3 regions of the Microbacterium sp. TW_SC_2 genome follow, and region 1 is predicted to be linked to each of the others. Evidence: predicted binding sites of a transcription regulator. Region 1 holds the regulator's gene; each other region holds the start of a gene.
The links. Region 1 encodes HrcA, which represses chaperone genes, less so after heat shock. Its sites were predicted from a motif close to TTNGCACTCGNNNNNNNCGAGTGCNAA; they were not measured.
Positions count from the first base shown of each region.

Region 2: the regulator HrcA is predicted to act here: its motif matches at 8,841-8,867, upstream of groL (chaperonin GroEL).
Region 3: the regulator HrcA is predicted to act here: its motif matches at 9,199-9,225, upstream of groES (co-chaperone GroES).

Region 1 covers NZ_CM143952.1:1,864,224-1,874,608, forward strand. The annotation lists gene ACWA14_RS08855 (16S rRNA (uracil(1498)-N(3))-methyltransferase) at 1-72, opposite strand, end outside; gene dnaJ (molecular chaperone DnaJ) at 76-1,188, opposite strand; gene hrcA (heat-inducible transcriptional repressor HrcA) at 1,225-2,256, opposite strand; gene hemW (radical SAM family heme chaperone HemW) at 2,315-3,550, opposite strand; gene ACWA14_RS08875 (DUF1990 family protein) at 3,550-4,203, opposite strand; gene lepA (translation elongation factor 4) at 4,276-6,144, opposite strand; gene ACWA14_RS08885 (ABC transporter permease) at 6,384-7,367, shown strand; gene ACWA14_RS08890 (ABC transporter permease) at 7,369-8,301, shown strand; gene ACWA14_RS08895 (ABC transporter ATP-binding protein) at 8,298-10,241, shown strand; gene ACWA14_RS08900 (ABC transporter family substrate-binding protein) at 10,359-10,385, shown strand, end outside.
Region 2 covers NZ_CM143952.1:2,381,385-2,391,769, reverse strand. The annotation lists gene ACWA14_RS11390 (ABC transporter ATP-binding protein) at 1-109, opposite strand, end outside; gene ACWA14_RS11385 (ABC transporter ATP-binding protein) at 292-1,245, shown strand; gene ACWA14_RS11380 (ABC transporter permease) at 1,242-2,003, shown strand; gene ACWA14_RS11375 (sensor histidine kinase) at 2,013-3,104, shown strand; gene ACWA14_RS11370 (response regulator) at 3,122-3,715, shown strand; gene ACWA14_RS11365 (MmcQ/YjbR family DNA-binding protein) at 3,730-4,113, opposite strand; gene ACWA14_RS11360 (SOS response-associated peptidase family protein) at 4,117-4,770, opposite strand; gene ACWA14_RS11355 (DMT family transporter) at 4,874-5,788, shown strand; gene ACWA14_RS11350 (nitroreductase family protein) at 5,792-6,367, opposite strand; gene msrB (peptide-methionine (R)-S-oxide reductase MsrB) at 6,364-6,768, opposite strand; gene ACWA14_RS11340 (DUF2332 family protein) at 6,881-7,873, shown strand; gene ACWA14_RS11335 (DUF3263 domain-containing protein) at 7,883-8,140, shown strand; gene ACWA14_RS11330 (LytR C-terminal domain-containing protein) at 8,213-8,779, shown strand; gene groL (chaperonin GroEL) at 8,904-10,385, shown strand, end outside.
Region 3 covers NZ_CM143952.1:798,980-809,364, reverse strand. The annotation lists gene ACWA14_RS03860 (DUF2277 domain-containing protein) at 1-345, opposite strand, end outside; gene guaB (IMP dehydrogenase) at 396-1,898, opposite strand; gene ACWA14_RS03850 (ABC transporter permease subunit) at 2,256-3,509, shown strand; gene ACWA14_RS03845 (branched-chain amino acid ABC transporter permease) at 3,519-4,496, shown strand; gene ACWA14_RS03840 (ABC transporter ATP-binding protein) at 4,552-5,496, shown strand; gene ACWA14_RS03835 (ABC transporter ATP-binding protein) at 5,493-6,269, shown strand; gene ACWA14_RS03830 (ABC transporter substrate-binding protein) at 6,349-7,611, opposite strand; gene rarD (EamA family transporter RarD) at 7,770-8,699, opposite strand; gene groES (co-chaperone GroES) at 8,817-9,113, opposite strand; gene ACWA14_RS03815 (THUMP-like domain-containing protein) at 9,256-10,385, shown strand, end outside.

The DNA.
Region 1 (10,385 bases):
GGCCCCGGTCAACGACACGACATCGCCCACCGCGGCATCCGTCGCGGTCGCGACGAGAAAGTGCAGCGCCATGGATCAGTGCCGGAAACGGTCGCGGAGCTTCGAGAACAGGCCCTGCTGGAACTGCGCCAGCTGCGGTCCCGGCGCCTTGGCCTTCTTCGCGAAGTCCTCGATCAGCGCACGCTGTGCCGAGTCGAGCCTGGTCGGCGTCACCACCTGCACGCCGACCCGCAGGTCTCCGCGCTGGGTACCGCGCAGCGGCGTGATGCCGCGACCCTTGATGGTCAGCACGTCGCCGGACTGCACGCCGGGGCGGATCTCGAGGTCGACGGATCCGTCGAGGCCCTCGATCGCGGTCTCGGTGCCGAGGATCGCATCGGTCATCGACACCTCGAGGGTGGCGAGCAGGTCGTCGCCGTCGCGGCTGAACGCCGCGTGCGGGTTGACCGTGACCTCGACGTACAGGTCGCCGTGCGGGCCGCCGGCCTTGCCGACCTCCCCCGAACCCGGGAGCTGGAGACGCAGACCGGTCTCGACACCGGCGGGGATGTCGAGCGAGACGGTCCGACGCGAGCGCACCCGCCCCTGACCGCCGCACGTGCCGCACGGGTACGGGATCGTCGTGCCGTAGCCCTCACACGTACCGCAGGGCTGGGAGGTGACGACGTTGCCCAGCAGGCTGCGCACCTGGCGCTGCACATGACCGGACCCGCCGCAGATGTCGCAGGTGACCGGCGAGGTGCCCGCCTGGCAGCACGATCCCTGGCAGGTCTCGCAGAGGATCGCCGTGTCGACCTCGATGTCGCGATGCGCGCCGAAGACGACATCGCCGAGATCGAGCGTGACACGCACGAGCGCATCCTGACCGCGCTCCCGACGCGAACGCGGTCGACCGCCTCGTCCGCCGCCCTGGGCCGCCCCGAAGAAGGTCTCGAAGATGTCGCCGAACCCGCCGAAGCCTCCGAAGTTGCCCGCCGCGCCGTCACCACCGCCCATGTCGTAGCGTCGACGCGATTCGTCGTCGCTCAGCACGTCGTAGGCGTGCGTGACGAGCTTGAACTTCTCCGCGGCGTCCTCCCCCGGATTCACATCCGGGTGCAACTGCCGCGCGAGCCGCCGGTAGGCCTTCTTGATGTCATCGATGGACGCGTCCCGGGAAACCCCGAGAACCTCATAATGGTCCGCCACAATCGCCTTTCTGCGTGTGTCTCATCGGGAGCCGCGTCAGCGGCTCGCCTCGTCTTCATCGAGCATCCGCGTGAGGTAGCGGGCGACCGCCCGTGCCGCAGCGAGGTTGCTCGGATAGTCCATGCGCGTCGGGCCCATGACGCCGACGCGCGCCATGCCGCTCGGCGCGGCGTAGTTGCTGGTCACGATGGAGGCCTCACCGAGACCGAACGACGCGTTCTCGGTTCCGATGCTCGCGGCGAGGCCGTGCTCGTCGGTGACCATCTCGCTCATCAGCCGCAGCAGGGTCACCTGCTCTTCGATCGCCTCCAGGAGCGGATGGATGCTGCCGCGGAAGTCCTGTTCCCGTCGCGCCAGGGTGGCGGCGCCGGCCATCACCAGACGCTCCTGACGGAACTCGCCGAGTTCGTCCATCACGACCGCAGCCACCGCATGCAGCGCGCGATCGTTCGGCGTCACCTCGCCGTCGAGCAGGGTCTGCAGGCGATCCGAGGCGTCGCTGATCGCCTGCCCGGTGACAAGCGCCGAGAGGCGAGCGCGCAGCATGGCGAGGTCGGTCTCGTCGAGGTCGACCGGGAGCGGGGCGATGCGCTGGGAGACCCCGCCGGCGTCCGTCACCAGCACGATCAGCAGCCGGTTGGGCGCCAACCCCACCAGTTCGATGTGCGTCACGTGCGCGCGCGCGAACGACGGGTACTGGGCGAGCGCGACCTGGCCGGTCAGCTGGGTCAGCACGCGGACCGTGCGCACCATCAGATCGTCGAGATCAGCGGGTTCGCCGAGGAACGACTCGATCGCGGAGCGCTGAGCCGACGACAGCGGTCGCAGCTGGGCGAGGTGATTGACGAAGACCCGGTAGCCCTTGTCGGTCGGCACGCGCCCGGATGAGGTGTGCGGCGCGACGATCAACTCCTCGTCCTCGAGCAGGGCCATGTCGTTGCGGATCGTCGCCGCCGAGACGCCGAAGGAGTGCCGGTCGACGATGGAGCGGCTGCCGACGGGTTCGTGGGTCTCGACGTAGTCCTGCACGATCGCGCGGAGAACCTGGAGTCCTCGATCAGTGACCATCGACTTCCCTTCCGCTGGCACTCGGATACTCGGAGTGCCAATTCTACCCCGGCCGCGCTCAGTCGGTCAGTTCCCGGACCACGGCGTCCGCCAGCAGACGTCCGCGCAGGGTCAGGATCACCCGTCCGCGCAGTGCGGCTGCGGCATCGACGAGGCCGTCGGCGATGAGTCCGGCGACGCGCGAGCGGTTCCCCGCGGGCAGCTCGGCGACCGCCATGCCCTCCGACAGGCGGCTGCGGAGCAGGACGCGCTCCAGCAGGTCGGCCGCGGGGTCCGGGCGCTCGGTGCCGGCGGCGGGCGATTCGGACGCGCCGAGACGCTGGGCGTACGCCGCCGGGTGCTTCACGTTCCACCAGCGAAGACCGGCGACGTGGCTGTGTGCTCCCGGCCCGAAGCCCCACCAGTCGTTTCCGCGCCAGTACGCGAGGTTGTGTCGAGACTGATTCCCCGCGGCAGACCCGTCCGTCGTCGGACGCGCCCAGTTGCTGACCTCGTACCAGTCGAAGCCGGCAGCGGCGAGACGGGCATCGGCGAGCTCGTACATGTCGGCCTGGAGGTCGTCGTCCGGCCGCGGCACCTCGCCCCGGCGGATCTGACGCGCGAGTTTGGTGCCGTCCTCGATGATCAGCGCATACGCGGAGATGTGGTCGGATTCGAGCGCGAGCGCCTCGTCGAGAGAGGCCTCCCAATCGGCCAGCGACTCCCCCGGTGCCCCGTAGATCAGGTCGACGCTCACCGCGAGGCCTGCGTCCCTCGCCGCATCGACAGCCGTGCGGACGTTCTCCGGCTGGTGAGTGCGGTCGAGCGCCGCGAGCACGTGCGGCACGGCCGACTGCATGCCGATGGACATGCGAGTGACGCCGGCATCCGCCAGGATGCGTGCCACCTCCGGAGTCACGGTGTCGGGGTTCGCCTCGACGGTGACCTCGGCGCCCTCGACGATGCCGAACGCGGACACCGCGGTGTCGAGCATCCGCGCCAGGTCGGCGGCCGGCAGGAGGGTCGGGGTGCCGCCGCCGAAGAACACCGTGTCCAGGGGACGGAGCGCTCCCGCGTCTTCGAGCACGCGTCGAGCGAGCGCGATCTCGGACACCAGGGTGGAGGCGTAGTCCTCCTGCTTGGCGCCGTGCAGTTCACTCGCCGTGTAGGTGTTGAAGTCGCAGTAGCCGCAGCGCACCCGGCAGAACGGGATGTGCAGATATGCCGAGAAGGGGACGGACGTGTCGATCGGAAGGTCGTCGGGAAGACGGCCGTCGGTCGGAGCAGGATCGCCCAGCGGAAGCGGTCCCGCCATCAGAGGGGTGTCGCGTACAGCGGCGAGATCGCCCGCAGATAGCGGGCGAACAGCTCGCGACGCCGACGCTTCACGAGCGGAGGGATCACGCGATAGAGCAGGGAGTCGGGCGCGTCGAAGGCGCGGACCGTGAACCACACTTCGTCGTTGTCCTCGCGCCATTCGACGTCGAACGACTCCTCGCCGCTGACGACCGAACCGCCGACCGTCCCGAGGACGAAGCCGATCCGCCGCGTCTCCTCGGTGACCGAGATGACGCGCAGCTCCGCATCGGCGCGCATGCTGCCCACGCGTCCGCGCAGGTGCAGCGTCATGCCGGGGCCGACGAAGGGCGTGCCCTCGGCGTCGTAGCGGGGCTCGACGTCGTGCTTGCTCGGAGCGATGGGGTTGCCCTCGGCATCGAAGCTCACGCCGGCATAGGCCGGACCGGGAGCGGGCCGCACATCCTCGATGCTGAGTCCTGACGCCCGCTGCGCGGTCCAGGAGAGGAGCGCCTCGCCGGCCGTCTGGAAGCGTTCGAGTCCACTGCCGATCCGCCAGGACTGCTCAGCGGGAACGCTGCGCTCCGGCGGATACTGCATCAGATCGGGCGCGTGGGTCGCACCCACGGCCGCATAGTTCACCGTGTCGTCTCGGAAAGTCCCGCGCCGCATGAGTTCCAGCCTACTGGGGGTTGCCTGAGTGGTCACCCGCATCGTCGTACGGGGTCGGGTGCGCGGGTGCGCCTACTTCTTGTCCTTGCCGTCGACGTCACCCGAGAGCGCGGCGATGAACGCCTCCTGGGGGACCTCGACGCGACCGACCATCTTCATGCGCTTCTTGCCCTCCTTCTGCTTCTCGAGGAGCTTGCGCTTGCGGCTGATGTCACCGCCGTAGCACTTGGCGAGCACGTCCTTGCGGAGCGCACGGATGGTCTCCCGCGCGATGATCCTGGCGCCGATGGCCGCCTGGATCGGCACCTCGAAGTTCTGACGAGGGATGAGTTTGCGCAGCCGCTCCGTCATGAGCGTGCCGTACGCGTACGCCTTCTCGCGGTGCACGATCGAGCTGAAGGCGTCGACCTTCTCACCCTGGAGCAGGATGTCGACCTTCACCAGATCGGCTTCCTGCTGCCCGGAGGGCTCGTAGTCGAGCGAGGCGTACCCCTGCGTCTTCGACTTGAGCTGATCGAAGAAGTCGAAGACGATCTCGCCGAGCGGCATGTTGTACCGCAGCTCGACGCGCTCCTCGGAGAAGTACTCCATGCCCAGCAGAGTGCCGCGGCGCGACTGGCAGAGTTCCATGACCGTGCCGACGTAGTCCTTCGGCAGCAGGATCGCGGCCTTCACCATGGGCTCGGAGACCGAGCCGATGCGGCCGTCCGGGTACTCGCTGGGGTTCGTCACCGAGACCGTCTCGCCGGTGTCGGAGGTGAGCACCTCGTAGATCACGCTCGGCGCGGTGGTGATCAGGTCGAGCCCGAACTCGCGCTCGAGGCGCTCCGTGATGATCTCGAGGTGCAGCAGGCCGAGGAATCCGCAGCGGAACCCGAAGCCGAGAGCGACCGAGGTCTCGGGCTCGTACGCCAGGGACGCGTCGGAGAGCTTGAGCTTGTCGAGCGCCTCCCGCAGCTCCGCGTAGTCGCTGCCGTCGATCGGGTAGAGGCCCGAGAAGACCATCGGCTTCGGGTCGGTGTATCCCGGGAGCGGCTGGGTCGACGGCTTGCGCGCCGTGGTGATCGTGTCGCCGACCTTCGACAGACGCACGTCCTTCACGCCCGTGATGAGGTAGCCGACCTCGCCGACGCCCAGCCCCTGGGAGGGCACCGGCTCGGGGCTCGACACGCCGACCTCGAGTGCTTCGTGGGTCGCGCCCGTCGACATCATCTGGATGCGTTCGCGGGGCGACAGGCTGCCGTCGACCATACGGACGTAGGTGACCACGCCGCGGTAGGCGTCGTAGACCGAGTCGAAGATCATGGCGCGCGCCGGAGCGTCGGCGTCGCCCACCGGGGCCGGGATCTCCTTCACGAGACGGTCGAGCAGCTCTTCCACGCCGACGCCCGTCTTGCCGGAGACACGCAGCACGTCTTCCGGCTTTCCGCCGATGAGGGAGGCGAGCTCCTTGGCGTACTTCTCCGGGTCGGCGGCCGGAAGGTCGATCTTGTTCAGCACCGGGATGATGTGCAGATCGTTCTCGAGGGCGAGGTAGAGGTTCGCGAGCGTCTGCGCCTCGATGCCCTGCGCGGCGTCGACGAGCAGGATCGCTCCCTCGCACGCCGCGAGCGACCGGGAGACCTCGTACGTGAAGTCGACGTGTCCCGGGGTGTCGATCATGTTGAGCGCGAACACTTCGTCCGGTCCCTGCGCCTGAGGAAGGGCCCACGGCATCCGGACGGCCTGGCTCTTGATGGTGATGCCGCGCTCGCGCTCGATGTCCATCCGGTCGAGGTACTGCGCGCGCATGTCTCGATCCGAGACCACACCCGTGATCTGGAGCATGCGGTCGGCGAGGGTCGACTTGCCGTGATCGATGTGGGCGATGATGCAGAAGTTGCGGATCTGCTTCGCGGGCGTCGCGGCAGGCTGAAGCGGAGTGAGAGCGCGTGGTGACATGTCCCGTCGATTCTACGGTGAGGCGCGGCCAATGCAGATTCCCCCACTTCTGGGTGGTAGTCTCCCGAAGTTGCCCGGGACCAATTCGTGACACCGAATCCCGTGGGCGATAGGACTCCGTCACAGACCACGTGGGGCGTCACGTCGCGCAGAACGGCAGATGGTGATTGACTGTCTCCCCGGCTCAGCGTTGCGTCGGCAGAACCGCGCGCGTCTGGAGAAGAGAAAGACTCATCACCTTGATCAAGTATCTCGTGCGCCGCTCACTCGGCTGGCTGCTCATGATCGTGGTCGCGACCAACGTCACGTACTTCCTGGCCTGGTCGTTCCTGGATCCGCGGAGCAACTACGTCGGGCGCCGACCCCCGCTCTCCACCGACGAGATCACGCGGATGCTCGAACCGCTCAATCTCAGCGACACCGTGCCGCTCCTGGAGCGCTGGTGGGTGTGGTTCAGCGGCATCCTGTTCCGGTGGGACTGGGGTCAGAGTCCTGTGGGTCAGTCGGTGAATGCGCAGATCGCCTACCGCGCCCTGATCTCGGGCGAACTCGTGATCGGCGCGACCATCCTCGGCGCCCTCCTCGGGATCGGCCTCGGCGTCTACACCGCGTCGCGTCAGTACAAGCTCGGCGACCGCATCGGTCAGGCCACCTCGATCATCACGATGAACATCCCGATCGTGGTCGCCGCGCTCGGGATCGTCCTCCTGGCGATCGCCTTCAACGAGTGGGTCGGCGTCCGCATCTTCTACGTGACGGGGGCCGGCGGCAAAGACGTCGAGGGGTTCATCCCCTACATCGTCGACAAGTTCCAGCACCTCACGTTGCCGACGATCGCCCTCGTGCTCACCGGATACGCGAGCTACCACCTGCTGCAGCGGTCGCTGCTGCTGGACAACATCAAGGCGGACTACGTGCGCACCGCGCGCGCCAAGGGCCTCACCAAGCAGCAGGCCATCCGCAAGCACGCCCTGCGTCCCTCGCTGATCCCGGTCGCCACGCAGCTCGCGTTCACGATCCCGACCGTGTTCACCGGCGCCATCCTCACCGAGACGATCTTCGGCTGGAACGGGATGGGCAAGTACTTCGTCGACACCATCGGCAAGAACGACGTGCACGGCGTCGTGGCGATCGCGGCCTTCGGCGCCGTGCTCACCGCCATCGGCGCGATCCTGGCGGACATCGCCGTCGTCGTCCTCGATCCTCGAGTGAGAGTGAGCTGACATGAGCACCGAAATGATCGACCCGACGCTCCACCCCGAGCAGTCGGAGATTGCCGCACCGGTCATCGCGCAGCGCAAGCGCACGTCCGTGTTCGGGCTCTACTACCGCCGGTTCATGCGCAACCGCCCGGCGGTCTTCGGTGTCATCATCTTCCTCGCCCTGGTGCTGTTCTCGATCGTCGGCCCGCTGGTGGCGAAGTACGACCACATCTACCTCGACTTCCTGAACCTCGGCACCGGCCCCTCGGCCGAGCACTGGTTCGGCACGACGCCGGCCGGGAACGACCTGTTCGCGCAGGTCTCGATCGGGCTTCAGCGCTCCCTCATGATCGCCGTGACCGTCTCGATCGGCACGACCGCGATCTCGGCGATCGTCGGCACGGCCGCGGCCTACTTCGGAGGTCGTCTCGAGCGCGGGACGCTCCTGGTCATCCACTTCCTGATGGTGATCCCGACGTTCCTGATCCTCGCGCTCGTCTCCAACAGCGCCGGTGGGGACTGGCGGGTCATCGCCCTCGCGCTGATCTTCGTCGGCTGGTTCTTCCAGGCGAGGGTGATCTGGACCATGGCGCTCTCGCTGCGCGAGCGCGAGTACGTGCACGCGGCGCGCTACATGGGCGTGCGCGGCATGAAGATCGTGCTCCGTCATCTGCTGCCCAACATCGGCTCGCTCCTCGTGATCAACTTCACGCTGGGGGTCGTGGCGGCCGTGATCACCGAGACCGGGCTCTCCTTCATCGGCTTCGGCGTGAAGATCCCGGATGTCTCGCTCGGCTCGCTGATCGGCAGCGGCGCCAACACCATCACCAGCGCCCCCTGGGTCTTCTACTTCCCCGCGGCAGCGCTCACCCTGCTCACCGTCTCGATGGCCCTCGTCGCCGACGGCCTGCGCGACGCCCTCGATCCCACGTCAGCGGCTGGAGGCCGCGCATGAGCACCACACCTGCATCCACTGTCCTGTCCGTCCGCGATCTCCACGTCAGCTTCCCGTCCGAGGCCGGTCGCGTCGACGCCGTCCGCGGCGTCTCCTTCGACCTGCAGGCGGGCAAGACCCTCGGCATCGTCGGCGAGTCGGGGTCGGGCAAGTCCGTCACCTCGCTCGCCATCATGGGTCTGCTCGACGACAACGCCAAGATCACCGGATCCGTCGTGTTCGACGGCGAGGAGCTCCTCGGCAAGACCGACAAGCAGATGTCGACGATCCGCGGCAACGGCATGACGATGGTGTTCCAGGACCCGCTCACGTCGCTGACGCCGGTCTTCACGATCGGCGACCAGCTCGTGGAAGCGCTGACCGTGCACCGCAAGCTCTCCAAGAAGGAGTCCTGGGACCGCTCGGTCGAGCTGCTCTCCCTGGTCGGCATCCCCGAGCCGGAGAAGCGCATGAAGGCTTTCCCGCACGAGTTCTCGGGCGGTATGCGTCAGCGCGTCGTGATCGCGATCGCGATGGCGAACAACCCGAAGCTCATCATCTGCGACGAGCCGACCACCGCGCTCGACGTCACGATCCAGGCGCAGATCCTCGACCTCATCGAGAAGGCGCAGGGCGAGACCGGCGCCGCGGTCATCATGATCACGCACGACCTCGGCGTGGTGGCGCGCACGGCCGACGACGTGATCGTCATGTACGCCGGCAAGCCCGTGGAGCACGCGGAGTCCCGCGAGCTGTTCCACCGCACGCGGATGCCGTACTCGATCGGCCTGCTGGGGGCGATCCCCCGCGTCGACAAGGCCGAGAAGCAGCCGCTCGTGCCCATCAAGGGCAACCCGCCGTTGCTGATCGGCCTGCCGGACGCGTGCCCCTTCGCCGACCGCTGCCCGATCGTCATGGACGCGTGCCTGACCAAGGAGCCCGAGCTGCTCCCCGTGTCCACCGACACGAGCACCGCGCACAGCGCGGCCTGCATCCGCGCGAACGAGATCGAGGACGGCGGCCTGATCGGCGGTCTTCCCGTGTACCCGGTCCCGGTCATCCCGGAGAGCGAGCTCACGCGCACGCCGCGCGACGAGCGCCCGACCACCCTCGAGGTCCGCAACATGACCAAGACCTTCCCCCTCATGAAGGGGGCGGTGTTCAAGCGCAAGGTCGGAGAGGTCCACGCCGTCAAGGGCATCAGCTTCGATGTCCGCGAAGGCGAGACCATGGCCATCGTGGGCGAGTCGGGCTCCGGCAAGACCACGACCCTGCTGCAGATCATGGACTTCGAGAAGCAGGTCGACGGCGACATCGTGATCGCGGGCACGAGTGTCGGCGACATCACGAGCGGTCGCCAGGAGCGCGAACTCCGACGCGACATCCAGATCGTGTTCCAGGACCCGATGGCCGCGCTCGACCCCCGCATGACGGTGGCCGACATCATCGCCGAGCCGATGATCGCGATCGGGACCTCCCGCGCCGATGCCTACGTGCGCGTGCAGGAGTTGATGGACCTCGTCGGACTCAACCCTGCCCACCTCGATCGCTTCCCGAGCGCGTTCTCGGGCGGGCAGCGTCAGCGCATCGGCATCGCCCGGGCGCTGTCGACCAACCCGAAGATCGTGGTGCTCGACGAGCCGGTCTCCGCGCTCGACGTCTCGATCCAGGCGGGCGTGATCAACCTGCTCGACGAGCTCAAGGTCAAGCTCGGCCTCTCGTACCTGTTCGTCGCGCACGATCTGTCCGTGGTCCGGCACATCGCCGACCGCGTGGCCGTGATGTATCTGGGCGAGTTCGTAGAGCACGGCGACGTCGACGAGGTCTTCGACAACCCGCAGCATCCGTACACGAGGGCACTCCTGTCGGCGATCCCGGTTCCCGACCCGGATATCGAGCGCACGAGGCAGCGCGTCGTCTTCGACGCGAAGACCATGACGACACAGCCCTTGGTCTCCTGAAGCTCCCGGTCACCGTCCGATAACGGTTAGGCGATATTCACTCGTGCGTCCGAGCCTTTCGGACGAAAGCGAACTAACCTCCCCTTTATGACTACGCCGAAAGGCGAAAGGAGCACCATGAAAAGCACCACGAAGCTGACAGGC
Region 2 (10,385 bases), 520 kb from region 1:
CGTTCGGGCCGAGGAAGCCGGTCACCGTTCCGGGCTGGATCGTGAACGAGACATCGTCGACCGCGGTCTTGTCTCCGAATCTCTTCGTGAGGCCTTCTGCTGTGATCATGGCTTCCACGCTACGGATCCGGCGCGGTGCGGCGCGTCCCTCGGAAGGACGACCTGCGCCGTGCGACGTCATCCTGTGGACGGATGCTCCCGCCGCCGGCCGCGCTCGGCATGACGGATGTCATACCGAGGATGTGACATCCGCCTCCGGCGTCGACGGCCGGCGCGCGGTTGGCTGGAAGCATGAGCCGCACCGCCACCGTCATCGCCCCCGCCGATCATCCACCGGCCGCCACTCCCGCCGTCGAGCTGACCGGGATCGTCCGGCGCTTCGGGCAGGGCGCGAGCCGCGTCGTCGCGGTCGATCACATCGACCTGCGTATCGAGCGGGGGGACATCGTCGCCCTGCTCGGGCCGAACGGTGCCGGCAAGACCACGGCGATCGACGTGCTGCTCGGTCTGTCCGAACCCGATGAGGGAAGCGCTCGCGTGCTGGGGATGGATCCGCGCCGCGCGGTGGCCACCGGCCGGCTGGCGGCCGTGCTCCAGACCGGAGGGCTCCTCGCCGACCTCACGGTGCGCGAGACCGTCGCGGTCGTGGCGGGACTGCACGGCGCGAGTGCGCGCGTCGACGAGGTGATCGGGCGGGCCGACCTCTCCACCATCGCTCGCCGCCGTGTCGGAAAGTGCTCGGGCGGAGAGAAGCAGCGGGTGAAGTTCGCTCTCGCGCTGCTGCCCGACCCCGACGTGCTCGTGCTCGATGAGCCGACCGCGGGCATGGACGTCACGGCACGCCGCCGGTTCTGGGAGGCGATGCGCGAGGACGCGGATGCGGGGCGGACGATCCTGTTCGCCACGCACTACCTCGAGGAGGCCGAGCAGTTCGCCCGGCGGACCGTGGTCGTGCATCACGGGCGTGTGGTCGCCGACGGCTCCACCGCGCACCTGCGGGCCTCGCTGGGCGGGCGAACGGTCTCGGCGACGCTGCCCGGCACGGCGGCGGCGGCCCTGATCGATGAGCTGCGCGCCGATCCGGACGTCGGGGAGGCAGCGGCGGACGCCGGCCGGATCACCGTGCGCACGGCCGCATCCGACGCCCTGGCCGGACGGCTGCTGTCCCTCGGCGCCACCGATCTGGAGATCGTCGCTCCCACGCTCGAATCCGCCTTCACCTCACTCACGGAGGACCCGTCATGACGACTCTCGTCGCACCCGCTCTGTACCGCACGGAACTCGTGCGACAGATCCGCAACCCCTACACGCTGGCCTTCACCCTCGCGATACCCGTCGCGATGTACCTCCTGTTCGGGGCGAGCATGTCGTACGCGACGCAGAGCGTCGGCCATGCGAACGTCTCGTTCTACGTGATGGTCTCGATGGGCGCCTACGGGACGGCGACGGCGATGAGCTCGCTCTGCTCTCTGGCGGCATCGGAGGTCGGACAGGGGTGGGGCAGGCAACTCGCGCTCACCCCGCTGACGACACTGGGTTACGCGGCGACCAAGGTGCTCGCCGCGGTGTCGTTCTCCGCGCTCGCCGTGGTGTTCGTCTACGCGGCCGGCGCCGCCACGGGCGCCGAAGCCGACGGCACCTGGCGGTGGCTCGCGGCCGCCGGCATCACGCTCGGGCTCGGCCTCGTCTACGGGCTCTTCGGGCTCGGCGTCGGCCTGGCGTTCAACTCCGACTCCGCCGCGGCACTCGCCTCGATCTCGATCACCTTCTTCGGCTTCTTCGGCAACGTCTTCATCCCGCTCGACGGAGCCATGCTCGACGTCGCGAAGTGGACACCGATGTACGGGTATGTCGCGCTCGTCCGGTGGCCGGCCACCGACGGCACTCTCGTCGCGGGGGGCGCCGATCCGCTGTGGGGCGTGCTGCTGAACATCATCGTGTGGGCGGCGCTCTTCTCCGCACTGGTGCGGCTCGGCGTGCTGCGCTCCCGTCGGCGTCGTTAGGCTGAGCGGATGCACACCGAGAGCACGGGGCCCCAGGCGCCCGCGGGTCCCTGGGAGCGCTGGGGATGGCTGATGGCCGTCGTGTGGATGGTCTTCCTCGTGTACCCGATCCTGGCGCTGCTGGCGTCGGATGCCGATCTCGCCTGGGTCGTGCTCGGCTGGGCGGCCACGGTCGCGTTCGCCGTGGTCTACGTCATCGGCTTCGTGGTGGGGATGCGCTCGTCCTGGGGGAAGCCGCGCCCCCTCGTCCGCGTGCTGTTCTGGGTGCAGATCGGCTGTGCGCTGATGACGATCCCCGCGATCGACACGCAGGCGCTCAGCTTCCTGCCCTACCTGATGTCGTATGCCAGCTATGGGCTGCGCGGGGTCTGGCACTGGGTGACGACGCTCGGCGGCATCGCCCTCGCCGGCGGCGTGGTGCTGCTCTCCGGCCGGCTGGACGGCCATTTCCAACTGTTGGTGGTGGTGCTGCTGATCGCCGTCGTCAACACGGTGAACACGTGGCTCATCAGCCGCTCGATCGACGCCGACCAGGTGCGCATGGAGCTCGCCACCAGTGACGAGCGTGCATCGATCGCCCGCGACGTGCACGATCTGCTGGGCCACACCCTCACCGCGGTCAAGCTGAAGGCGGAGCTCGCCGAGCGACTCGTCGACCAGGATCCGGAGCGGGCGAAGGCCGAGCTCGCCCAGATCGTCCACCTCACGGGCGAGGCGATCGCCGGTGTGCGCAGCACCGTGACCGGCATCCGCGGCGCGGCGCTGTCGGAGCAGATCCATGCGAGCACGGTCGCGCTCGAATCGGCCGGACTACAGGTGCGGATCGAAGGAGACCCGGTGGCGTTGTCACCGGCCCAGGCGCTGCCGGCCGGATGGATCGTCCGAGAGTCGACGACCAACATCCTCCGGCATGCGCGGGCGCGCTCCGTCCGCATCACGATGGCTCCCGGCGTGGTGGCGATCGAAGACGACGGTCGCGGCGCACGGGGACCCGCGGGCAGCGGCCTTCGTGGCATGTCGGAGCGGGCCGCGGCGGCCGGTGGGGTCCTCGCTGTGGAGGATGCGCCGACCGGAGGCACCCGGGTGAGTGTGACGTGGTGACCGCCCCGATCCGGGTGATGCTCGTCGACGATCAGGCCCTCGTGCGCGGTGCCATGGGGGCGCTGCTCGAGCTCGAAGACGACCTCACCGTCGTGGCCGAGGCCGGCGACGGCGCGCAGGCGGCGGAGCGCGCCTGCGCGGTGCGACCGGACGTCTGTCTCATGGACATCCAGATGCCGGGAGTCGACGGGATCGAGGCGACGCGGCTCGTGCGCGCGGCGAGCCCCGAGACCAGGGTGCTCGTGGTGACCACGTTCGCGCGCACCGGCTATCTGCGGCAGGCGCTGGATGCCGGGGCGAGCGGGTTCATCGCGAAGGACACCCCTGCCGCCGAGCTCGCGCATGCGGTGCGGCGCGTGCATCAGGGTCTGCGCGTGGTCGATCCGGTGCTCGCCGAGGCGTCGCTGTTCGAGGGCGCCAACCCGCTCAGCGAGCGCGAGCAGCAGGTGCTCCGGCTGTCCGCCGACGGCCGGAGCATCGCTCGCATCGCGGCGGAGGTCTTCCTCTCGGCGGGGACGGTGCGCAACCATCTGTCCTCGGCGATCGGGAAGACCGCCACGGAGAATCGCGCGCAGGCGGCTCGAGCCGCGCGCGACAGAGGGTGGATCTAGTCGCGAGACCGGGGTCAGGCGGGAGCGCGGCCGAACAGCTGCGGATCGACGGGCCTCTGCGCGCGCGGGAGCTTCTCCACCACGAGCAGGTACGACTCGGTGACCAGCTCCGTCACGAGCCCCTCCTCGAGTGATGCGCCGGGAGTGAGCGTGATCCAGTGCTTCTTGTTCATGTGGTACCCGGGCACGATGTCGGCGAACGTCTCTCGCAGCGCGACCGCGTCGTCGGGATGCGACTTCAGGGTGATGCGCCCGGTGCCGTCGAGGGGGATCAGGAGGAAGACACGGCCGCGCACCTTGTAGACGTCCCACTCCGGACCGAACGGATTCTCCCGTGCCGACCCGGGCAGTTGCTCGGCGCGTGCCGAGGCCGCGGAGATCAGATCCTGCGCGTCCACGGGTCAGAACAGCCGATCCGCACGCTTGTCGTCGCCGCGCGGGGTCGTCTGCACCCGCTCGTCGAGCTCGGCCGCCGCGAGCAGGGCCTCGTCGATGACCTCCCGATCCGCGTCGGCGGTCAGCCACTCCTCGGCGAATGCGGCGGGGATGAGCACCGGCATCCGATCGTGCACTCCGGCGAGATGCGCCGGCGCCGGGCGCATCACGATCGAGTAGCAGGTGAACGTCGCGCCATCGGCCGTGCGGCCGCGCTGGGTCACGGCGGCCATGCCGAACAGGGCCCCGTCATCGACGAGGAATTCGTGCCACTGCCGTGACGGCTTCTGCATCTCGAACCAGCTCGTGGCGGGCACGATTCCTCTGCTCTTGAGTGCCCCCGGCCTCTCCTGCAGGCGTTCCGAACGGGTGTTGATCGAGGGGAACTTCGCCGGCTCTCCGCCGACGAGGAACCCCCACCACGCGGGCTCCAGCACGGGAGTGTTCTCCGGTTGCACGACGAGCGGATTCAGATTGCGCAGGTTCCGCCCCGTCGGCCGCACGGTCTCACCCGCATTCTGCTCGGCCCACACGCGCAGCCCGTCCAGCACCGCCTCGTCGGCGGCCGCCAGGAACTCCGCATCGGTGAACCGGGGATCGAGACCGTAGCTCGCGCACATGCCGTCAGCGTATCCCCGGCGTCGGACATCCGGGGGAGAGGATGCTCGGTCCGCCGCCGAGTAAGGTCGACACGTGCCCCCGATCCGTCCTCTCCCCGCCCCGGTGGCTCTCGGGGGAGCGATCGCGATCGGCGTCATGACGGCGATCCAGGCGCGGATCAACGGCGTCCTCGGCGTGCGTCTGGACGACGGCATCGTCGCCGGGCTGGTCTCGTTCACGGTCGGTCTGCTGGCGCTGATCCTCGTGATCGCCTGCCTGTCGCAGGCACGACGCGGTGTCGCGCGTCTGTGGCACGGGGTGCGCGAGCGATCCATCCCCGCGTGGATGCTGCTGGGTGGAGCGTGCGGCGCCCTCACGGTCTCCACACAGGGCCTCACCGCCGGGATCCTCGGGGTCTCGCTCTTCACGGTCGGCGTCGTCGCCGGTCAGACGCTGCACGGCCTGGTGCTCGACCGCATCGGCTTCGGCCCGGCCGGAGTGGTCGCCGTCACGCCCGGACGGGTGCTGGGCGGACTGCTCGCGCTCGCCGCCGTGGGCATCTCGTTGAGCGGCGACGTGCTGTCGGCCGCCCCTCTGTGGATGCTGCTGCTGCCGTTCGCCGCGGGGGTCGGCATCGCCTGGCAGGCCGCGACCAACGGTCGCCTTGCCCAGCGGGTGCAGTCGCCGATCACCGCGACGCTGATGAGCTTCATCGCCGGAAGCGTCGTACTGCTGCTCGCCGCCGGGATCAGCGTGGCGGTGCGCGGGATGCCCGATGCGCTGCCGGCGGAGCCGTGGCTCTACCTGGGCGGCTTCCTGGGGTTCGCGTACATCCTGCTGGGAGCGTTCCTCGTCGCGCACACGGGAGTGCTGCTGCTGGGGCTCGGCTCGGTGCTCGGTCAGCTCTCCGCCTCGGTCGTCATCGACCTGGTGTGGCCGACCGCGGCAGGACCCGCTCCGTGGCAGATCATCGGCATGGTCGTCGTCGCCGTGGCATCCGTCGTCGCTGCGGTGCCCCGCCGTCGGCGCCGGGGCTGAGACCTACTTCTTCTTCGACGTCTTCTTCCTCGACTTCTCGGAGGGCTCCGGCATCCGAGAGATCAGCGCGCTCGCGTCGACGGTCTTCCGGCGCCCGGGACCCTTCCCCGCGGGCTTGCGTCCGACGTAGAGCCAGCCGAGGAGAACCTCGTTCTTGCGCAGACCGTGCGCCTTGGCGACAGCACGCGCACGGGTGTACCGGCCGGTGCGCCACAGCACGCCCCACCCGGCCTCGTCCAGCAGCAGGCTGAGCATGTGCGCGACCCCGGAGGCCACGGCCTCCTGCTCCCACTGCGGCACCTTGTCGCTCTTGCGGAAGCTCGCCACGACGGCGATCAGGAGCGGCGCGCGCAACGGCTTCGACGACGGCGACGAGTCGCCCTCCGCCTTCGCGATCGCGGCACCGAGCACCTCGCGGTCGCTGCCGCGCAGCTCGATCAGACGCCACGGACGCAGCGAGGAGTGGTCGGCCACGCGGCCCGCGGCGGCGACGTAGGTCAGCAGCTCCTCGTGCGAGGGCGCCGTGTCGTCGACCTTCGACCAGGACTGACGCGCGCGGGCCGCGTCGAGCGCGCTCACGACTCTTCGGGGGTGAAGTTCAGCGCGATCGAGTTCATGCAGTACCGATCGCCGGTGGGCGTGCCGAAACCGTCGGGGAAGACGTGTCCGAGGTGCGAGCCGCAGTTCGCGCAGCGGACCTCGGTGCGCACCATGCCCAACGTGGTGTCATCGATGAGCTCGACGGCGTCCGGTCGGATGGACTCGTAGAAGCTCGGCCATCCGCACCCGGAGTCGAACTTCGTGCCGCTCTTGAACAGCTCGGCGTCGCACGCACCGCAGGTGTAGAGCCCGGCGCGGCCCTCATCGAGCAGCTCACCCGTCCAGGCGCGCTCGGTGGCGGCTTCCCGCAGCACGGCATATTGATCGGCGCCGAGTTCCTCGCGCCACTCGTCTTCGGTCTTGTCCACGCTGTACGACATGCGTCCTCCTGAGTCGGTCCCCTCCATTGTCTCGCGTCCGACGGCCTCGGGGCGCACGGCGAGAGCGGCGCTGCAGGCAGGGGAGCGGGCCGGAGCAGATGACAATGGAGAGATGGATGACGTCGTGCAGGAGCGCTATGCGAGATTCGCCCGCGACGAGGCGCCCGGTCGGAGCGCCCTCTACGGCGACTGGGCGGCGGGAGTCGCCGGAGACCCGGAGATGCAGGACGTCCTCGCCCGGATCCCGGAGAACCGTCGTCAGCCACCGCTGGTGTTCGCGGTCACCCGACTGCTGGGCGCACCGCTGGAGGGGTACGCGCACTGGCGCCGGTTCGTCGGAGAGCATGCCGACGCGGTCGTGGCCGAGTGCGCTCGCCGCTCGCTCCAGACGAACGAGCCGCTGCGGCTCGCCCCGCTCCTTCCCGTGCTGTCCGAGATCGACGGCCCGCTGGCTCTGCTGGAACTCGGAGCATCCGGAGGCCTCTGCCTGTATCCGGATCGCTACTCGTACCGTGTCGTGGGCCCGGACGGGCGGCTGCGCGCCGCGCTCGACCCCCTCGACGGCCCCTCCTCGGTCGTGCTGGAGAGCACCGTCCGCGGAGATCTCCCCCCGATGCGGATGCCGGAGGTCGTGTGGCGGGCCGGTATCGACCTCGCGCCCCTGGACGCGCGCGAGGATCAGGACCGCCGCTGGCTGCGGGGGCTCGTCTGGCCAGGAGAGCAGGGGCGGGAAGAGCGGATCGATGCTGCTCTCGACATCGTGGCGGCCGACCCTCCGCTGCTCGTCGCGGGGGACGCCCTGGCGGAGGTGCAGGCGCTCGCGTCCGAGGCTCCCGCCGATGCCGCACTCGTGATCACGACGCCGGGCGTGCTCGTGCACATCCCGCGCGCGCAGCGGATCGCCCTCGTGCAGAGCATCCGCACGCTGCGAGCCCGGTGGATCACGATCGATCCTCCGGGGCTGCTCGACCTCGACGGGACGTGGGCGGGTGCCGCGACCGGGTCGGACTTCGTCGTCGCGCTGGACGGCCGCGTGCGGGCATCGGCGGATCCACTCGGGCGCTCTTGGGAGTGGCGCGGGTCCGCGGTCGCCGAGCCGTCCTAACCTGAACCCATGCTCGGAGACCTCACGGAACGCGATCGTGCGATCCTCACGCTGGAGACGGCGTGGCCGCGCCACAGCAGCGCCAAGGAAGAAGTCATCCGCGCGCAGCTCGGCATGAGCGCCGCACGGTACTACCAGCTGCTCGGACGGCTGATCGAGTCGGAGGCCGCGGTCGAATACGATCCGATGCTCGTGCGACGTCTGCGGCGGATCCGGGATTCCCGCGAGCGTGTGCGCGCCGCCCGGATGCCGGGCTTCGTCGGCTGAGCAGGCGGGAACGGCCGCGACGGGCCGCTCGTCCGTCGCGGATTGCCAGGCCGGTGCCGCTAGCATCGAGGGGTGTCAAAGCCCACCCGTGATCGTTTCGACGATGTCCCCCGCTCCGCTGGTCGCGTGGGGGCGCACCGGGCCGAAGCCCCGGGCATGAACGGCTGGGTCGTCCTGCTGTGGTCTTTCGTGGCGGCGCTGGTGCTCATCATCGCGGGCATCTTCGGCTCCCTCGTGGTGATGGGACGCATCTCGCTGTTCCCCGAGGCCGTGCCGAGCTCCGTGCCGACGCCGACGGAGACCGGGGTGGTCGACACCGCTTTCTCGGTGCTGATCCTGAACGCGTCGCCCGACGACGGTCTCGACGAGCAGATGCGGGACGTGCTCGTCAACAACGGCTGGGCCGCCGGCGCGGTGTACGCCAGCGACAGCGACAGCGCGGACTTCGCCACCACGACCGTGTACTACGTCGAGGACGACGACGAGCTGGCGGCGATCGGTCTCGCCGGGGTCATCGGCGGCGCCGCGGTGGAGCAGAGCGATTACTACGCGCAGCTGAACGAGACCGACAGCGAGCAGCTGGTCGTGGTGATCGGCCTCGACCGGACCGCGGCCGGCTCCGAGACGCCCGCCCCCTGAGCGCGCCCCGCTCGGCGGCGCGCGCGGCTTGCACTCGGAGGGGTCGAGTGCCAGAATGGCGTTAGCACTCTCATACCCTGAGTGCTAAACCCCACGTCTACGTCCAGGAGGGACGAAAAAACTCATGGCAAAGATCATTGCTTTCGATGAGGAGGCCCGACGCGGCCTCGAGCGCGGCCTCAACATCCTCGCCGACGCGGTCAAGGTGACCCTCGGCCCGCGCGGTCGCAACGTCGTTCTCGAGAAGAAGTGGGGCGCCCCCACGATCACGAACGACGGTGTCTCCATCGCCAAGGAGATCGAGCTCGACGACCCGTACGAGAAGATCGGTGCGGAGCTCGTCAAGGAGGTCGCGAAGAAGACCGACGACGTCGCCGGTGACGGCACCACGACCGCCACGGTCCTGGCCCAGGCGCTCGTCCGCGAAGGCCTGCGCAACGTCGCAGCCGGTTCCGACCCGATCTCGCTCAAGCGCGGCATCGAGAAGGCCGTCGCCGCGATCACCGAGGAGCTGCTCTCGAGCGCCAAGGAGATCGAGTCGAAGGCTCAGATCGCCGCGACCGCGTCGATCTCCGCCGCAGACCCCGCCATCGGCGAGCTGATCGCCGAGGCGATCGACAAGGTCGGCAAGGAAGGCGTCGTCACCGTCGAGGAGTCCCAGACCTTCGGCACCGAGCTCGAGCTCACCGAGGGCATGCGCTTCGACAAGGGCTACCTGAACCCGTACTTCGTCACGGACCCCGACCGTCAGGAAGCCGTCTTCGAAGACGCCTACATCCTGATCGCGAACCAGAAGATCTCCAGCATCAAGGACCTCCTGCCGATCGTCGACAAGGTGATCCAGGACGGCAAGGAGCTCGTCATCATCGCGGAGGACGTGGAGGGCGAGGCTCTCGCGACTCTCGTGCTCAACAAGCTCAAGGGCATCTTCAAGTCGGTCGCCGTCAAGGCTCCCGGCTTCGGCGACCGCCGCAAGGCGCAGCTGCAGGACATCGCGATCCTCACCGGTGGTCAGGTCATCACCGAAGAGGTCGGCCTCAAGCTGGAGAACGCCACGCTCGACCTGCTGGGCCGTGCGCGCAAGGTCATCGTCACCAAGGACGAGACCACGATCGTCGAGGGTGCCGGTGAGGCAGCCCAGATCGAGGGTCGTGTCACGCAGATCCGTCGCGAGATCGAGAACACCGACAGCGACTACGACCGGGAGAAGCTGCAGGAGCGTCTGGCGAAGCTCGCCGGTGGCGTGGCCGTCATCAAGGCGGGCGCTGCGACCGAGGTCGAGCTCAAGGAGCGCAAGCACCGCATCGAGGACGCCGTCCGCAACGCGAAGGCGGCCGTCGAAGAGGGTGTCGTCGCCGGTGGTGGCGTGGCGCTGATCCAGGCCGGCACCAAGGCCCTCGCCACGCTCTCCCTCACGGGTGACGAGGCGATCGGTGTCAACATCGTGCGCGTCGCGATCGAGGCTCCGCTGAAGCAGATCGCGCTGAACGCCGGTCTCGAGCCGGGTGTCGTCGCGAACACGGTCGCCGGTCTCCCCATCGGTCACGGCCTCAACGCCGCGACCGGTGAGTACGGTGACCTCTTCGCTCAGGGCATCATCGACCCG
Region 3 (10,385 bases), 1.1 Mb from region 1:
GCCCGCGATACGCCGATCCGCGCCCGCTTCCTCGGATGCCGCCCGCGACGCGCGCTTCTGCTCCTGGAAGACACGGATGGCCTCGTAGCGCTCGGCGGAGCGCGCCCGACGCTTCTCCGCCTCCTCCTCCCGCACCTTCGGGGGCGCCGTCGTGACCAGGTCGTCGACGAGCTGACGCGTCGCGCGGGCGATCTCGGCCACCGCACGATCGAAGACCTCGCGGTTGGCCCTCGAGGGTGTGGTCGTGCCGGCGATCTTGCGCACGAACTGCAGGGCAGCGTCGTGGCACTCCTCGTCGGTCGCGGCCGGTGCGAAGTTGTTCAGCGGAACGATGTTGCGGCACATGCCGACCAGGGTAGGCCGATCCGAGCCACTCCTCCAGAGCCCCCGGGGGACTACTTCTTGTAGTTGGGCGCCTCGACGACGATCTGCACGTCGTGCGGGTGGGATTCCTTGAGACCGGCGGAGGTGATGCGCACGAACTTGCCGCGCTCCTTCAGCTCGTCGATCGTGCGGGCCCCGACGTAGAACATGGACTGACGCAGCCCGCCGACGAGCTGGTAGGCGACGGCCGCGAGCGGGCCGCGGTACGGCACCTGGCCCTCGATGCCCTCGGGGATGAGCTTGTCGTCGCTGGGCACATCGGCCTGGAAGTAGCGGTCCTTGGAGTACGAGGTCTGCTTGCCGCGGGTCTGCATCGCTCCGAGCGACCCCATGCCGCGGTACTGCTTGAACTGCTTCCCGGACTGGAAGACGATCTCGCCCGGCGACTCGTCGGTGCCGGCGAGCAGCGAGCCCAGCATCACGGCATCCGCCCCCGCCACCAGCGCCTTGGCGATGTCGCCCGAATACTGCAGGCCGCCGTCGGCGATCACCGGCACACCGGCCGGTCGTGCGGCGAGGGATGCCTCGTAGACCGCGGTGACCTGGGGCACACCGACACCGGCCACGACGCGCGTGGTGCAGATCGAGCCGGGACCGACGCCGACCTTGACGGCATCCACGCCCGCGTCGACGAGCGCCTGGGCGCCCTCTCGCGTCGCGACGTTGCCGCCGATGACGTCGATGTGCGCGAAGGACTCGTCGGCCTTCAGCCGGCGCACCAGCTCGATCACACCCTGGGACTGACCGTTGGCCGTGTCGACCACGAGCACGTCGACGCCCGCATCGCGCAGCGCCTCGGCGCGCTCCCACGCATCGCCGAAGAAGCCGATCGCCGCGCCCACCCGGAGCCGGCCCTGGTCGTCCTTGGTCGCGAGGGGGTACTTCTCGCTCTTGTCGAAGTCCTTGATGGTGATGAGACCTGCGAGCTTGCCGTCGTCGTCGATCAGGGGCAGCTTCTCGACGCGGTGCTTCGCGAACAGCGCGATGACCTCGCCGGCAGCGACGCCCACGGGCGCGGTCACGAGGTTCTCCGACGTCATGACGTCCTTGACGAACGTGGTCTGCCGCTCGAAGCCCGAGACGAACCGCATGTCGCGGTTGGTGATGATGCCCACTAGGCGTCCGTCGGGGTCGACGACGGGGAGACCCGAGATGCGGTACTGCGAGCACAGCGCGTCGACCTCTTCGACGGTGGCGTCGGGGTTCGTCGTGATCGGGTCGGTGATCATGCCGGACTCGCTGCGCTTCACGCGGTCGACCTGCGACGCCTGGTCGGCGATCGAGAGGTTGCGGTGCAGGATGCCGATGCCGCCCTCACGGGCCATGGCGATCGCCATCCGGGCTTCCGTGACGGTGTCCATGGCGCTGGAGAGCAGGGGCGTCGCGACGGAGATACGGCGGGTGACGCGCGACGAGGTGTCGGCCTCGCTGGGGATCACGTCGGTGTGCCCGGGAAGAAGAAGCACGTCGTCGTAGGTGAGTCCGACGAAACCGAAGGGGTCGTGCTGTTCCATGGGGGCTCCTCCTGCGCGGTGCGCGCGATTCCGAGTACGTGTGAGTCGGTCGACGTCGTCCGATACGAGCCGAAACCCGTATGGAGATTCTAAGCGAGACACGCCCCAGAACATTCCCGGAGGCTCTACGCTGAAGCATCGACCGAACACCCGAGCATCGCCGCCATCACGAGCGAGTCGAGAACCCTGCGCCTCGTCTCGGTGCTGTTCGAAACACGGTCGTCATATTACGCTCGTAGTGTCGTGCATCAACGCAGATGCACAGCAACCCGAACAGGAGACTCTGTGAGTCCGACTAACGCAGCCGTGAGGCGCGTCACCCCCTGGGCGACGGCACTCATCGGCGCGCTGCTGGCGATGGTGGTGGTGCTCTTCGGAGCACCCAGCGGGGCGCACGCCGCCGCACCCGACACCCCCGGCGGCGACCAGGAGCAGACCGACTTCTACTTCGCCGGCGTCATCACGCTCGACGGCGAGCCGGTGCCCGATGTCACCGTCGCCGTCGACGGCGGCGGCTTCGACGCCGAGACCGTGACGGATGCCGAGGGCAAGTGGCGGTTGTACGTGCCGGAGAAGGACACGTTCACGCTGACGGTCGACGAGTCGACCCTGCCCGAAGGAGTCATCGTCGAAGGCTCCTCCGCCTCGCAGGAGGTGGAGTTCGGGCTGACCGGATCGAAGGTCGTCAACCTCTTCCTCGGCGAAGGCGTCCGGGAGACGACCTCCTTCGTCGATCAGCTCGTGGAACGACTCATCAACGGCCTCAACTTCGGACTCCTGCTCGCTCTCGCCGCGATCGGCGTCTCGCTGATCTACGGCACGACGGGTCTCACGAACTTCGCGCACGCCGAGATGGTCACCTTCGGTGCCGTGATGGCCATCATCGTCGGCTCGACGCTCGCCGTGCCGATGTGGCTCACGATCCCGATCGTCATCGTCATCGGTGCGGTGTTCGGCTGGGCGCTCGACGCCGGCCTGTGGCGACCGCTGCGGCACAAGGGCATCGGCATCGTGCCTCTCATGATCGTCAGCATCGGCCTGTCGCTCGCGATCCGCTACACGTTCCAGTTCTTCATGGGAGGCGCGACCTCGCAGCTTCCCGGAGCGGACTCGACGAAGATCCCCCTGTTCGGCGCGGTGTCCCTCTCCCCGGTGAGCCTGATGTCGATGGGATTGAGCATCGTGGTGCTCATCGGCGTCGCGTTCTGGTTGCTGAAGACGCGTGTCGGCAAGGCGACTCGCGCCATCTCCGACAATCCCGGTCTCGCCGCGGCGTCCGGAATCAATGTCGACAGGGTCGTGCGCATCGTCTGGATGCTGTCCGCATCGTTGGCTGCCCTCGGCGGCATCCTCTGGGGCTATTTCCGCCCCGGAGTGCGCTGGGACATGGGCGTCCACATCCTGCTGCTGATCTTCGCGGCCGTGACCCTCGGCGGTCTGGGCACCGCCTTCGGCGCCCTCGTCGGAGCCCTGATCGTCGGAATCCTCGTCGAGGTCTCCACGCTCTGGATCCCCTCGGATCTGAAGTACGCCGGCGCACTCGCCGTGCTCATCCTCATCCTGCTGGTACGGCCCCAGGGCATCCTGGGCCGCAAAGAGAGACTCGGTTAGGAGGCGACCATGGATTGGGGAGGAATTCTCAACAACACGGCCGGCTGGCTGTTCAGCCCGACGACCATCGCCTATGCCCTCGCGGCGACGGGCCTCGCGGTGCACTTCGGCTATGCGGGACTGCTGAACTTCGGTGTGGCGGGTTTCATGGCCATCGGCGCGTACAGCTACGCGATCTCGATCCTGAGCTTCGGGCTGCCCTGGTGGCTCGGCATCCTCATCGGGATGCTGATGGCGGTCGTCTTCGCTGTCATCCTCGGCATCCCGACACTGCGGCTGCGTGCCGACTATCTGGCGATCGTGACGATCGCGGCGGCCGAGATCGTGCGCCTGATGTTCACCACGACGGTGTTCGACGAGTTCACGAACTCCGCTGACGGGCTCGGCGGGTATCACGCCGGATTCCGGGCGGCGAACCCGTTCCCCGAAGGCACGTACGGCTTCGGGCCGTGGACGTACACCGCCCAGGAGCTCTGGGTCCGCGTCTTCGGCGTCATCCTGCTCGCGATCGCCGTGTTCATGGTCTGGTCCCTGATGCGCAGCCCGTGGGGTCGTGTGCTCAAGGGCATCCGCGAGGACGAGGATGCCGTGCGCTCGCTCGGCAAGAACGTGTTCGCGTTCAAGATGCAGGCGCTCATGCTCGGTGGCATCTTCGGTGCTCTGGGCGGGGTCGTCTTCGCACTCCCGTCCGCCGTGATCCCGGGTACGTACACCACGAGCCTCACGTTCTTCGTCTGGACCATCCTGCTGTTGGGCGGCGCGGCCACCGTGTTCGGTCCGGTGGTCGGATCGGTCATCTTCTGGGTCATCATGGCGTTCCTGGACAGCGTGCTCCCCGCGCTCGCCGCTCAGGGCATCCTGCCGATCACGCCCATCCAAGCGGGTACTCTGCGGTTCATCTTCGTCGGCATCGCCCTGATGCTCCTCGTGATCTTCCGTCCGCAGGGGATCCTCGGCAACAAGAGGGAGCTGACCTTTGTCAAATAGCAGCGCGACGCCTGACGACGCGTCGGCGGCCGATGTGCCGCCGACGACGGGAAGCATCGCCCGCCCGAAGACGGCCGGTCTCGCGAAAGGCGATGCCGTGCCCGGTGTGCCCAAGGTCGACCCGATCATCGTCGCCGACAACGTCACCCGGCGCTTCGGCGGCCTGACGGCGGTCGATGTCGAGCACCTCGAGATCCCCCGCGGCGCGATCACCGCTCTCATCGGCCCCAACGGTGCCGGCAAGACGACCCTGTTCAACCTGCTCTGCGGCTTCGACAAGCCGCAGAGCGGTACCTGGAGCTTCGACGGGAAGCAGCTCAGCGGCATCCCGTCGTTCAAGGTGGCGAAGATGGGCCAGGTGCGCACGTTCCAGCTCACCAAGGCTCTGTCACTGCTCACGGTCCTCGAGAACATGAAGCTCGGCGCCACGGGTCAGACGGGAGAGCGGTTCTGGACGAGCATGCTCCCCTTCACCTGGCGCGCGAAGGAGGACGCGATCGAGGAGAAGGCCCGCGAGCTCCTCGCGCGCTTCAAGCTCGACACCAAGGAGTCCGATTACGCGGCATCTCTCTCCGGCGGGCAGCGCAAGCTGCTCGAGATGGCCAGGGCGCTGATGAGCGATCCGACCCTGGTGCTGCTCGACGAGCCCATGGCCGGCGTCAACCCCGCACTGACGCAGTCACTGCTCGACCACATCCTGGATCTGAAGGACCTGGGCATGACGGTGCTGTTCGTCGAGCACGACATGCACATGGTCCGCCATATCGCCGACTGGGTCGTCGTGATGGCGGAGGGACGAATCGTCGCCGAGGGACCGCCGGATCAGGTCATGCACGACCAGGCCGTCATCGATGCCTATCTCGGCGCCCACCAGGACGTCGATCTCGGCGTGGTGACCGGACGCGTCGAAGGCGAGCTCGACACGTCGGCCATCGCGATGCTCGACGAGATCCGCGAGGAAGAGGCGGAGCACCTGAACCCTGAGGAGAACAGCCGATGAGTGCTGCGAAGACCGACCCGGCTGTCGCCGGCGAAGCGGCCAAGACCGACCGCGTCGTGGTGCAGGTGACCGACCTGGATGCCGGTTACCTCCCCGGCATCAACATCATCAACGGCGCCAACCTCACCGCCCACAAGGGCGAGCTCATCGGCATCATCGGACCGAACGGTGCGGGGAAGTCGACGCTGCTGAAATCCATCTTCGGAATGGTGAAGGTGCGCGCCGGCGAGATCACCGTCAACGGCGAGAGCATCGTGGGACTCAACTCCGACCGTCTCGTCCAGCGCGGTGTCGGGTTCGTCCCGCAGACGAACAACGTCTTCCCCTCGCTGACCATCGAGGAGAACCTCCAGATGGGCGTGTATCAGCGCCCGAAGGCGTACGACGAGCGTCTGGAGTTCGTGACGAGCATCTTCGCCGAGCTCGGCCAGCGCCTCAAGCAGCGAGCAGGGTCTCTCTCGGGCGGTGAGCGTCAGATGGTGGCCATGGGCCGTGCTCTCATGATGGATCCGGCCGTCCTGCTGCTCGATGAGCCGAGCGCCGGACTCTCGCCCGTTCGTCAGGACGATGCGTTCATCCGCGTCTCCGACATCAACAAGGCGGGCGTCACCACGATCATGGTGGAGCAGAACGCCCGACGCTGCCTTCAGATCTGCGACCGTGGCTACGTGCTCGACCAGGGCCGCGTGGCCTACGAGGGCAGCGGACGCGACCTGCTGAACGACCCGAAGGTGATCGGGCTGTACCTCGGCACCCTGGGTCAGGACGACTGACCGCCTGCGGCACCACCGGCAGGAACACGAATGAGGGGCCCCGGCGAATGCCGGGGCCCCTCATCTGTGCGTCAGCGGATCAGTTGATGCGCGTGTGCATGTTGTCGGCACCGTACTCGAAGACACCGATGGTGGCTTCCGTCGGGTCTCCCGCGTCGTCGAATGCGACGCCGCCGGAGTAGCCGTCGTAGTCGGCCGTCCCGCCGTCGAGGATGATGTCGGCGCAGTCGGCGAACGTCTCGCACTTCTCGCCCTCGCCGGCACCGCCGGAGACTTCCTGCAGCTTTCCGGCGATGTCCGCGGAGTCCGTGGAGTTCGCGGCCAGCGCTGCCAGAGCGAGGAGGACGACGGCGTCGTACGACTCACCGGCGTAGTTGAGATCGGCGAGCTCTTCGCCGCTCTGCTCCATCCACTGCGCGTTCAGGCGCTCGAGGAAGTCGTCGGCGAGCACCGGTCCCGGCTGCGTGCCCTTCGATCCCTCGATCGAGACGGGCATGTCGGCACCCCACTGCGAGGTGTTGCCGTCGACGAAGTAGAACTTCGATCCGTCGAACCCGCTGTTGATGAACGACGGGACGATGGTGGCCGTCTCCTCGAACCCGATGACGGCGATCGCGTCGGGGCTCTGGGCGAGGATGGACGACACCTGCGCGCTGAAGTTCGTGTCTCCGGCGTTGTACGACTCGCTCGCGACGACCTCGCCACCGGTGGCGGTGAACGTCTCCGACAGGGACGCCTCGAGGCCGGTGCCGTACGCATCGTTGAGGTACAGGATGCCGAGGGCCTGGTGACCGTCCTCGGCGACCAGGTTGCCGAGGACCTCGCCCTGGAGCAGGTCGCTGGGCGCGGTGCGCCAGTACAGGCCGTTGTCATCCCAGTCCGTGAAGTCCGGCGAGGTGTTCGCCGGCGAGAACGTGATGACGCCCGCACCGACCGCCTGGTCGAGGAAGAGCTTGGTCACACCCGAGGACGCCGCGCCGATCAGAGCCTGGACGTCATTGCCCAGCAGACGCGGAACGGTGGTCTCGTATGCCTTGTTGTCGGGGTCGCCCGAGTCGCCGTACTCGACCTCGATGGTGATGCCCTTGGCTGCTTCGTTGATCTCAGCGGTGGCGAGGCCGACACCGGCTTCCTCGGGCGGGCCGAGGAACGCGAGGGCACCGGTCTGCGGGAGGACCGTGCCGATGCTGAGGGTGAGTTCGCTCCGCTCTTCGGCCGCAGGTGCCTCCGACTCCGTCGGCGTCGCGCCATTGCTGCAACCTGCGAGGACGATTGCGCTGGCGCTGAAGGCTGCGAGGCCCCCGAGGATCTTGCGCGCACGCGAGCTGGTGAAGACGCTCATGCTGCTCCTTGCTATTCGTGAGGCGGGACGACACATACGTGGTCCCGGTTGCACTAAACGTATAGCGGCTGACGTCCGTGGAATGTTTCGATGCGTTAACGGTGTGAAACAGAGCGGTCACGAATCGATAACACCGGAGCGGGGGTCCGTACGGCTGTTCAGATGAGCTCCGGCACGACTCGTCGGCCTCGACGTCCGGCGAGCAGCAGGTCGACCACGAAGACCGCGATCGCGATCCAGACGATGATGAAGCCCGCCCAGCGCTCGGTCGGCATCGGCTCGTGCAGCACGACCACCCCGATGAGGAACTGCATCACGGGCGTGACGAACTGGATCATCCCGATCACCGTCAGGTCGATCCGGCGGGCACCCGCGGCGAACAGCAGCAACGGCACCGCTGTGGCCACCCCCGCGAAGGCGAGCAGCAGCGCATGCCATCCGCCGTTCGCCCCCATCGTGAGACCGGACGGGGTCTGGGCGACCAGGATCAGCTGCACGGCCGCGATCGGGATCAGCCAGAACGACTCCAGCGTGAGCCCGCTGACGGCGTCGACCGCCGGGCCGATCTGCTTCTTGATCAGCCCGTACAGCCCGAACGACGCCGTCAGGGTGAGCGCGATCCACGGAAACGCGCGATAGGCGACGACGATCACGATCACGGCGATCGCGGCGATCGCGATCGCCGCGCCCTGCAGTCGCCGGATGCGCTCCTTCAGCACGAACACGCCGAGCAGGACGGTCGTGATGGGGTTGATGAAGTAGCCGAGGCTCGTCTCGACCACGTGTCCGGTGAGCGTGCCGATCACGAAGACCTGCCAGTTGACGTAGATCAGCACGCCGGCCAGCGCGGTCCACCCGAGCAGTCTCGGCTGCCGGATGATGGCCCCCAGCGCAGCCCACCCCCGCAGGACGGTGAGCAGCACGAGGCAGAACACGAAGGAGAGCAGGACACGCCATCCGACGATCTCCCACGGGCCGGTCGGCACCAGCAGGAGGAAGTAGAGCGGGAGCACTCCCCAGAGCAGGTATGCCCCTCCGGCGTAGGCGACTCCGGCGGACTGCGTGGCACGACGGGTCGACTCGGAGATCACCGGTCAACCCTATGCCCGGCCGGACCGGCCGGGGTCGGGTGAGCGCCTGCAGACGCAGGAAGGGCCCGGATGCACGAAGCATCCGGGCCCTTCCGAGAACCTGGGTTCAGGAGATCAGCGAACGACGACCGCCAGGACGTCGCGAGCGGACAGGACGAGGAACTCGTCTGCACCGAACTTGACCTCGGTGCCGCCGTACTTGCTGTACAGGACACGGTCGCCCACGGCGACGTCGATCGGAACGCGGTTGCCGTTGTCGTCGATGCGGCCGGGGCCGACAGCCACGACCTCGCCCTCCTGGGGCTTCTCCTTGGCGGTGTCGGGGATGACCAGGCCACTCGCGGTGGTCTGCTCGGCCTCGACCTGCTGGATGACGATGCGGTCCTCGAGCGGCTTGATGGAAACCGACACGGTCTACCTCTTCTTTCTTGACGCTGACACGAAAGACTTGTTCGCACTCTCAACCCGAGAGTGCTAATCCAGTCTATGCGCTCCGCTGGCACTCATGCAATGCGAGTGCCAATCGTGAGCCGGTGCGCCGTAGGCTGAGGGGGTGGAGATGTCCGAGTTGCGAGCCCTGCTGACCCCCGACGGACTCGCGCTGCTGGACAGCATCGAACCGATCGCCTCGACCGGCGAGGTCGCCCGCGCCGTGTCCCGGCTGAGAGCGGCGGGCCACGCGCCCGAACTCGTCAGCGCCGTCGTCGGGCAGGCCGCCCTGCGCGCCCGCGCGACCGCGAAGTTCGGTCCCTTCGGCGCGCGGATGCTGTTCACCCGCGCCGGTCTCGAGCAGGCCACCCGGCTGAACGTCGCCGCCCGTCATGCGCAGCGCATCCGACAGGCCGGGATCACGAGCGTGGCCGACCTCGGATGCGGGATCGGCGGCGACGCCCTCGCTTTCGCCGGAGCCGGACTCGGCGTGCTCGCCGTCGACGCCGACGAGGTGACGGCCGCGATCGCCGCCTACAACCTCGCGCCGTTCGCGCAGCCCGACGCCGGGGAGTCCGCCGTCGTCGTGCAGCACGCCGCCGCGGAGCAGACCTCGCTCGAGGGATACGAGGCCGTGTGGATGGATCCCGCTCGACGCACCTCCGGACACAGCGAGACCCGTCGCGTCTCCGCCGACGACTACTCCCCCTCGCTCGACTGGGCCTTCGCGCTCGCCGCCCGCACGCCGGCGGGGATCAAGCTCGGCCCCGCCCACGATCGGGAGGCGCTTCCCGCCGATGCCGAGGCCCAGTGGGTGAGCGCCGACGGCAGCGTGGTCGAACTCGTGCTCTGGACGGGCGCGCTCGCGCGCTCCGGCGTGCGCCGTGCAGCTCTCGTGATCCGCGGCGAGCGCTCGCACGAGATGACCGCCGGCGCGGACGCCGAGGACGCCCCTGTGCGCGAGCTGGGCGCGTTCGTGCACGAGCCGGACGGCGCCGTGATCCGCGCGCGGCTCATCGGGGACGTCGCGCGGAGCCTGGAGGCCGGGATGCTCGATCCCCGGATCGCCTACCTCACCTCGGATGCCGCGCTCACCAGTCCGTTCGTGCAGTCGTTCCGCGTACGGGAGACCCTGCCGGCGAACCCGAAGGCGATCAGCGCGGCCCTGAAGGGCGCCGGGATCGGCACCCTCGAGATCAAGAAGCGCGGTGTCGACGTCGATCCCGCCGCGTTCCGCACGAAGCTCACGCTCCG